4 regions of the Faecalibacter sp. genome follow, and region 1 is predicted to be linked to each of the others. Evidence: riboswitches for the same ligand, from Rfam matches in the RefSeq annotation. Region 1 holds a riboswitch; each other region holds the start of a gene.

The links. A riboswitch is a leader RNA that binds a small molecule or an ion and turns the genes downstream of it on or off. The one in region 1 is predicted to bind cobalamin.
Region 2: it holds a riboswitch for cobalamin, as region 1 does, so the genes downstream of both, AC1QSP_RS05015 (TonB-dependent receptor) here and AC1QSP_RS10970 (acyl-CoA thioesterase) in region 1, are expected to answer to the same signal.
Region 3: it holds a riboswitch for cobalamin, as region 1 does, so the genes downstream of both, AC1QSP_RS05025 (DUF6580 family putative transport protein) here and AC1QSP_RS10970 (acyl-CoA thioesterase) in region 1, are expected to answer to the same signal.
Region 4: it holds a riboswitch for cobalamin, as region 1 does, so the genes downstream of both, cobT (nicotinate-nucleotide--dimethylbenzimidazole phosphoribosyltransferase) here and AC1QSP_RS10970 (acyl-CoA thioesterase) in region 1, are expected to answer to the same signal.

Annotation. Positions count from the first base shown of each region.
Region 1 covers NZ_CM169987.1:2,339,556-2,341,763, forward strand. The annotation lists gene tnaA (tryptophanase TnaA) at 1-477, opposite strand, end outside; gene AC1QSP_RS10970 (acyl-CoA thioesterase) at 603-1,010, opposite strand; adenosylcobalamin (AdoCbl) riboswitch at 1,092-1,237, opposite strand; gene AC1QSP_RS10975 (LOG family protein) at 1,332-2,208, shown strand, end outside.
Region 2 covers NZ_CM169987.1:1,098,071-1,100,278, forward strand. The annotation lists cobalamin riboswitch at 777-962, shown strand; gene AC1QSP_RS05015 (TonB-dependent receptor) at 1,072-2,208, shown strand, end outside.
Region 3 covers NZ_CM169987.1:1,102,028-1,104,235, reverse strand. The annotation lists gene AC1QSP_RS05030 (DEAD/DEAH box helicase) at 1-71, opposite strand, end outside; cobalamin riboswitch at 1,082-1,218, shown strand; gene AC1QSP_RS05025 (DUF6580 family putative transport protein) at 1,321-1,893, shown strand; gene AC1QSP_RS05020 (YncE family protein) at 1,967-2,208, opposite strand, start outside.
Region 4 covers NZ_CM169987.1:1,323,238-1,325,445, reverse strand. The annotation lists gene AC1QSP_RS06005 (cold-shock protein) at 1-96, shown strand, start outside; cobalamin riboswitch at 499-626, shown strand; gene cobT (nicotinate-nucleotide--dimethylbenzimidazole phosphoribosyltransferase) at 750-1,778, shown strand; gene AC1QSP_RS05995 (adenosylcobinamide-GDP ribazoletransferase) at 1,780-2,208, shown strand, end outside.

The DNA.
Region 1 (2,208 bases):
GATATTTCCTTTGAACGGATGAATTAATTCACTATCAAACGCTTCATCAATTGTACAATCGATAGCATGGGCTTTTCTAAATTCAATATGTCCTTTTGTTGTATCAAAATGTGAATTTCCAGGAATAACATTTCCTTCTTTGACTAAGGCAGAAAATAATACGTTTTCTGCAGCACGTCCTTGATGTGTTGGTAACACATATTCATATCCAGTGATCTGATTTACCGTAGATTTTAATTTTTGAAACGATTGCGATCCAGCATAGCTTTCATCACCTGTCATCATTGCTCCCCATTGTTTATCAGACATTGCTCCTGTTCCGGAGTCAGTTAATAAATCAATAAAGACTTTTTGACTTTCAAGATTAAATAAGTTATAATCTTTTTCTTTGATCCATGCTTCACGCTCTTCACGTGTCGAAGGATAGATTTCTTCCACCATTTTTATTCGAAATGGTTCAGCGAAAGGTAGTTCCATCATTTTTTTGTTTGCTTTTGAATGTTAAATTTATAAAAGCTAAACGAGAAAAATGACTAAAAATTGGAGTAAAATAAAAAATCCTTAACGCTATAAGGTTAAGGACTTTATTTTTTTCTGATTAATTAGTCAATTACGGGAACTGGTCTTTTATTTTCGTTGATGGCAACTAAAGTAAATGTACCTGTAATGGCTTTATCACGACCATCTCTGTACATACTTTCAATAAAAACATCAATCTGTACATCTAAACTTGTACGACCTACACGTACTACTTTCCCTACGAATTCGACTAATGTACCTGCAGGAATTGAATGTTTAAAATCAATTTTATCACTACTTACCGTTACAATAGGCTTACGACAAAAACGCGTTGCTGTCATAAAAGCGATTTCATCCATTAAATACATTACTGCACCACCAAACATTGTTTTATGGTGATTTGTATCTCCAGGAAAAACAGCTTTAAAAACACGTGTTTCAGATTCAATAATTCGTTGTTCAATTAACTCCTCTCTTGTTTTACTTTCCATTTCTTTAATCATATCTACACACTACTTCTATTAAAATGTATATGTGATAATGTTTTTGTGGTGATTGAGAATAAAATCTCATTTGAATAGAGCTTCAATCCGCGAAAGCATTATCCATTAGGCCCATCAATTGGTAATCTGACTTTTCATGCGATCATGAATTACAGTTGCGCGACAGTTCGTGATTTTCACACGATTCCCCAATTGTTGAGTCCGAGCATTTTGCAAAGATAGAGAGATTCGTGTAAAGGAATGTTTTAATTAACGTATTATTTTATTGCATAATTCTTGTACCTTCAACATCAACTGATTTAAAAAACGATGAAAATAAAATTGATTAAAAATTTAATCCATAATGATAGAGAGTGGAACGACTTTATTTCGAGCTCGAATAACTTAACCAATAAAGTTATTCAAGATGTCAATTTCTGTACAAAAAATGTAGATTGGGAGAATTTAATATTAGACAATACTTCCTTTTTAGGATGTACCTTTCGCAAAGATGAAGCTATTCCATTAATTGAAAGAGGCGCATTTGTTTATCCTAAATTTAAGGATTTGCCTTATAATCCGTATCGAGGGAAATTATATTCATGGCAAGAATTAATGGAAGGATATTCAAAAGATCATGACAATAGTATAGATATTAATATTTATAAACATTTTATAAAACATAAATACAATCCACCCGTTTCAGAAGCCTTAGCTCAACGGCTACACGATCATTCCATTGATGATGCATTAAGAAGAATCCTAGAATATGATGACTTAGGCATGACGAAGAAAAAAGTCGTGGGATTTATGGGAGGTCATTCTACAAGAAGAGGAATACAATTTTATACCGAAACAGCAATTGCAGCACAATTAGCCACTCAAAAAGGGTATTATGTAGTAACTGGTGGTGGTCCTGGAATAATGGAAGCTGCTAATTTGGGTGCATATATGGGGAATTATTCTAAACAAGAATTATTTGATGCGATATCGATCTTAAAGGATTTAGATTTTGATAATATAGAAAATCCTGATTATTTAGCGAAAAATTTTCAAGAAAGATCGTTAGAAGTTTTAGCGAAATATCCGAATGGAGCAGAAAGTTTAGCTATTCCGACTTGGTTTTATGGGCATGAGCCGTCTAATTTATTTGCCACTTATATTGCAAAATATTTTTCGAATAGTATTCGTGAAGACATATTGCTTA
Region 2 (2,208 bases), 1.2 Mb from region 1:
AGCAACGAAAATTACTCAAAGTGGGGAAAGAGTTATGGGTTGAGGGTTGTGAGTGTTACTCATTTGATGAGATCCTCCACTTCGACTATGCTCAGTGACCAGTTCAGGATGACTAGCTGGATGTGACCTTGCACTTCGACTACGCTCCCTTCGAGAACCTCAGGGACCACACTTCGGGTGACTACAGTGACCTGTTCAGGGTGACTAGCTGGATGTGACCTTGCACTTTGACTACGCTCCCTTCGAGAGCCTCAGTGGCCGTGCTTTAGGGTGACAGATTTTAATATTTACTCTATGTTCATTTTTTTCGTCAAAAAAACGAACCAAAAAAGACATTGCTAAAATCTTCGACTAAAACTAAATTGATTCCGAGGAATGAATTAAATCACTCGCTATCGCTCGGTAATTCATTCTGATCTCTTCTTCAATTTATTTTCTTAACGTCTGCGATTTTCAGGCAATATTTTTATTGTCTAATCTTTCGATACAATTTTCATTTGCTGGAGCAACGAAAATTACTCAAAGTGGGGAAAGAGTTATGGGTTGAGGGTTGTGAGTGTTACTCATTTGATGAGATCCTCAACTTCGACTATGCTCCCTTCGAGGGCCTCAGGGACCGCGCTTCGAGGGCCTCAGGGACCGTACTTTGAGTGACCACAGTAACCAGTTTAGGATGACAAATGTTTGTTTCTTTATAAATAATGTTAAGATCGCGAAAGACAACATTAAAGTTCATCCTTAACATAAATGCATATTGTAAATCAGTAAAAAAATGATACATTTGAACCACTTTTGGTGCGAAAGTAACATTTCGGTAACAGGGAATCAGGTGAAAATCCTGAACAAACCCGCTGCTGTAAGCTCCGTAAAAGTTCTAAAAGAAATACCACTGTTCCAGTTAAGAATGGGAAGGTTTTTAGAATGGAGTAAGTCAGAAGACCTACCAAGAGTATAAGAATTGATTTGCTTTCGGGACCTAAAGCGAAGAATACTAATTTAACTGAATACCTGTAAAGGTGTAGCTTAAATTAACTTCTTTATATTCTCGTTAGCAACAAACGTAAAATGCTAATGAGAACTATATATCAGCTTTACTTTTGTTGCCTTTGTATTATAGGATTAGGATCTTTTGTTGATGGACAAGAGGTGAAAGATTCTGTGTATCATTTGCAACAAGTAAATCTCAATCATTCAAAACCTTTAGAACTAATTGCGCCTCAAACTTTAGAGGGAGCAACATTAACACGTCTGAACAGTCATACTGTTGCTGATGCCTTACGCTATTTTTCTGGCGTTCAACTAAAAGATTATGGTGGTGTAGGTGGTCTGAAGACGGTTGATGTCCGTAGTATGGGAAGTCAGCACGTGGGTGTATATTATGATGGCATACAATTAGGAAATGCACAAAATGGTGTGGTGGATTTAGGTAAATATTCATTAGATGATTTAGAAAGTATTTCGTTGTATAATGGTCAAAAAAGTAACATTTTTCAATCTGCAAAAGATTATGCATCAGCATCCTCCATCTATTTACAATCTAAAAAACCAGTTTTTGAATCAAAGAATTACAATTTAACAGTACGTTACAAGACTGGATCTATCCAATTGATTAATCCATCAGCACGATTTGAATATAAAATCAGTGATAAAATTTCTACATCAATCAGTACAGAATATGTAAAAAGTGATGGAGAATATAAATTTCGTGTAATAAAACGAAATGCAGATAACAGTATAGCGCATGATACAACTGCTATTCGTAAAGATGGGCAAATAGAGGCTAAAAGATTTGAAGTTGGATTTTATGGTCAGCACGGAACTTTAAATTGGAATGTAAAAGGCTATAGTTATTTGTCTGATCGTGGTATACCCGCTGCCATTATTCGGAATGGATTTGGTGCAAAAGGACAAACTTTAACGGATAAAAATTATTTTGCACAAGGAAGTATCCAAAAAAAATGGGGAAAATTTGAATCGCGAATCAATCTAAAATATGCGCACGACTTTACGCATTATGTTGATACTGTTTCATCCATAAAAACACAAAATAAATATACCCAACAAGAATTTTATTTTTCGTCGGCTCATTACTATAAAATCCAATCCAATTGGGATATGAATGTAGCTTATGATTTTCAATACAATCAATTGGATGCGACATTAAAAAACTTTTCTTATCCACAACGTTATACGCAATTAGTAGCGTTA
Region 3 (2,208 bases), 1.2 Mb from region 1:
GGTTGGGTGTATCCAGCGGTTTCAATAGCTTTTAAAATCGGCTGAATAATGTCTAATTGGTTAAATGTCATGTAATAAATTTACCGTCAAGCGGCGTTATATCGTAGAATTGATGGATAATTTTAGTTCCATTTCAATTCTGGATGTTTTTTTTGGAATTATTTTCTCTTCAAATGGAAGGAATTAATCATCATCAAAAGATGACGATTTTTATTCGGTTTTCTGATCCAATGTTTTCAAATGGATTGAAAGAGGGTTCAATTGAACATAGGGGAGTAATACTGATAAATTTTCGAACGTACATATCTTCATTATTTTTAATTCAGATTAAAATTTTAATGAGCTGTAGAAGCGAAAACTGTAAAGTAAGATAAACTGTGCAGCAATTGCAAAAGGCAGAACCTTTAAATAATAACTTTGCAAATATAGGTTTAATAATTTAATAAATCACTAAAAAATACAATAATAAATAAGTATCTATTAAAAATTATTTATTTTTTTTATCATCTAAGCAATATGATTTTATAATTTAGAATCATAATGAAGCTTTGGGATTGATTATTGATTTAAACATTTTCATGAAAATAATTCGTCCAATTGATATTTCTAAATTGATCATTAAGAAAACGCTCGAAGGAGATTTTGTACTTATTAATCAAACGAATGATTTAAAATCTTATTTTATCATTCCTTGTATCTCTTTAAATAAAGCTCAATATAATTTCATGTTAATTCGAGAAGCTCATCCTGGGGAAGTACTACAATTTTGACATAAGTTTTATTAAAAAAATAAAATTCCCTTTTTCTTTTCATTCTCAATATATATTAATCAACCTTAATATTCAATTACAGATCTCTTTATTTCTGTAATGCTTTATAGTGTTCTTTGATCTCATTTTTGAATAATAAAGTACATCATTCATCCAACAAATCATTACATTTCTTTAAACCCATCCTACAAAGATTGCATCCAACGGGCAGAAGAAGATAATTCTTGGCGTTATCGTTTCATTAATCCGACTGAAAAGGAAGTTTTACAAGAAATAAATGAAACTTAAATTATTTTTAGAGGTCAACGCTATAAAAATATTTCATATTTTTACGCTATTCGTTTGATGTAAAATACATCCGTAGGGAATCGTGTGAAATTCACGAACTGTCGCGCAACTGTAAATAGATGATAAATCTAAAGTCAGATACCTATTACGAATCATAACTATATTTCCGCGGAATGAACTATGGTAAGATCTTTCTTTCTATCGATTGATTTTATACAATTTTCAGACTGCTGTTTAATAATTAAAACCAAAAAATTATAAAATGAAAACAGCAAAAATTAATGTAAAACAAATTTTAGTCCTAGCACTTATTCTAATGGTAGCTTCAACGCGACTAATGACATTTTTACCCAACTTTTCTCCTTTAACTGCAATTTGCTTATTTGGTGCAGCTTATTTTGCAAAAAAGTGGCAAGCCTTTATTATTCCATTAGCATGTGTATGGATCAGTGATGTGTTAGTCAATAATTATATTTATGGAGAATACTTCGAATCATTTACGTGGTTTTACCAAGGATTTTATTGGCAATATGCAGCATACTTAATCATTGCTTTACTTGGAATTTTAGGGCTTAAAAAAGTTACGCCTTTACGTGTTATGGGGATGGGATTAGGAAGTACAATTTTCTTCTTTTTATTTTCAAACTTTGGAGTTTGGATTTCATCAGGCATGTATGCAAAAACTTTCGAAGGATTAATTCAATGTTATGTAGCCGGAATCCCTTTTATTAAAGGAACTTTAATTGGAGATTTAGGATTTTCAGCATTGTTATTTGGAACATTTGCACTAGCACAAAAACAAATTCCAGATTTAAACGTCAATTCATTAAAATAAAAAAACGCTCTACTTAGTAGAGCGTTTTTAGTTTCTGTTATTATTCTAACCACAGTATAAATGACAGATTTTTTTATTGATATACAAATGCAAGATGAGCAGGAATATTTCCTCCTGTTGTTTTCCATTTTAAAGTTCCATCTTTTGCAAAACAATAGATATAACCATCCGATACATAATTTGCAGCATCAGTTATAAAAATATCACCGTTAAATTGGTTCACAGCTATACCGTAAGGAGTCTCTATTTGATCCACTATGGGATTATTAATTAAACGATCACTTACTTGTTGCTCTGTTCTAACATTAATGATCC
Region 4 (2,208 bases), 1.0 Mb from region 1:
AATTTAATCGATAGTATCAGAGAAAATGATAGAGTATCTTTTAACGTAGAAGAAGGTCAAAAAGGACCTATGGCTACACGTGTTAAAAGAATCTAATATCCATATATATCTTCTAGATTTAGAAAATAGTTTTCGTACTATAATCTTTATATGAAGGTAAAATATTTTTATTATTCATTAAGAAATCGAGCTGTTTCAATTCATTTGAAATGGCTCTTTTTTTTGTCCATTTTTTCTTTCATCGGATTAATCAAATTTACGTTGTTTAAATATTCATCCATTTAATCTTTTAATGGAAAAAATCAAGGGTATACGATTAAGTGTAAACCCTTGAATAACTAGTAAAATTGAATGATATAATAATACTAAAAATGATTTATATAATTGATATTTAATTATTTATCAAAATATATTCCACTTCAAAAAAATTGATATCAACGAGATGTTATATTGATAAACGTTTTATTTTTAGTTTTTTCCTCTATTTCAGAAATATCAATTACATTTACATTAGAGTATATTACAACGATGTAAATAGGGAATCGTGTGAAATTCACGAACTGTCGCGCAACTGTAAGTAGGTTTAATCTACAAGTCAGGATACCTATGCTTTACTATAATTCCGCGGGATGATTTATGGTGATCCACTTCAAGTTGTTGAGGTGAATTTCTTTCATGCATTTCAATCGTAACAAAATAATGTTACTGGAATTTTAGGTTAACACTGAAATCATTAAAACGATAAAATAATGCAAGCTGAAACACAAAAAGAAATCACTTTCGACCAATCTTTACAGAGCAAAATCGATCTTAAAACAAAACCATTAGGGGCTTTAGGAATGTTAGAAGAACTGGCCTTTAAAATAGGTAAAATTCAACAATCGTTAGAACCCGAATTAAAGAATCCTCACATTTTATTATTTGCAGCAGATCATGGAGTTGCAAAAGCAGGAGTAAGTGCTTATCCACCTGAAGTCACTTTTCAAATGGTAATGAATATTTTACAGGGTGGAGCAGCGGTGACCGTTTTTGGAAAACAAAATGGTTTAACCATTAAAACCATTGATGCGGGAGTTAATTATGATTTTGGTAACATTAAAGGATTAATTGATGCTAAAGTTGGATATGGAACCAAAAACTTTATAATTGATCAAGCAATGACAAGAGAGCAATTAAATCAATGTTTAACATTATCTGCTCAAATTGTACAAGAAGTAAAATTAACAGGTTGTAATGTAATTGGTTTTGGAGAAATGGGAATTGGTAACACTTCCTCTGCTTCGATGATTATGCATCAATCTACGGGTATAGACTTGGACGAATGTATTGGGCGTGGAACAGGATTAGATGATGAACAATTAGAACGTAAAAAAGCGTTGTTGCAACAAGCGAATGATTATCATGGAGTATTATCAGATCCAATGGAAATTTTACAAACCTATGGAGGTTTTGAGGTGGCCCAAATATGTGGGGCAATGATCGAAGCATACAAACAAAAAATGATACTAATGGTAGATGGATTTATCGCAACCAGTGCATTTTTAGTCGCTTATGCAATGCATCCTGAGATAATAGATTACGCTGTATTCTGTCATAACAGTAATGAAATTGGTCATCAAAAAATGTTAGCTCATTTGGGTGTTCAACCCATATTACAACTCAACATGAGAGTTGGAGAAGGAACCGGTTGTGCCTTAGCTTATCCCATGTTAGAAAATGCTGTTGCATTTCTAAATAAAATGGCAAGTTTTGATAGTGCAGGAGTATCAAACAAATAAAATGAAACATCAATTTCAATTATTTCTAATCGCCATTATGTTCTATACTCGAATTCCTATACGAGTGAATGTAGCGTATACGGATGAAAAACTAAATGCTTCGACACGTTACTTTCCATTGATAGGTTATGTAGTAGGGGCGATTTCATTTATAGGATTTTATTTGACTCAATTTATTCTTCCTATAGAATTAGCCATACTTGCATCTTTTATTGTAGGGATACTAACTACAGGTGCTTTTCATGAAGACGGTTTGGCAGACTTTTTTGATGGATTTGGAGGGGGATGGACAACAGAGAAAATCCTTGATATCATGAAGGATTCTCGTGTGGGGACCTACGGAATGGTTGCATCCCTTGTTCAACTGGCTATTAAATTTTATACGTTGTTTTATTTAGTAAATATGATGCTTCCGTTCGGTATGCATTGG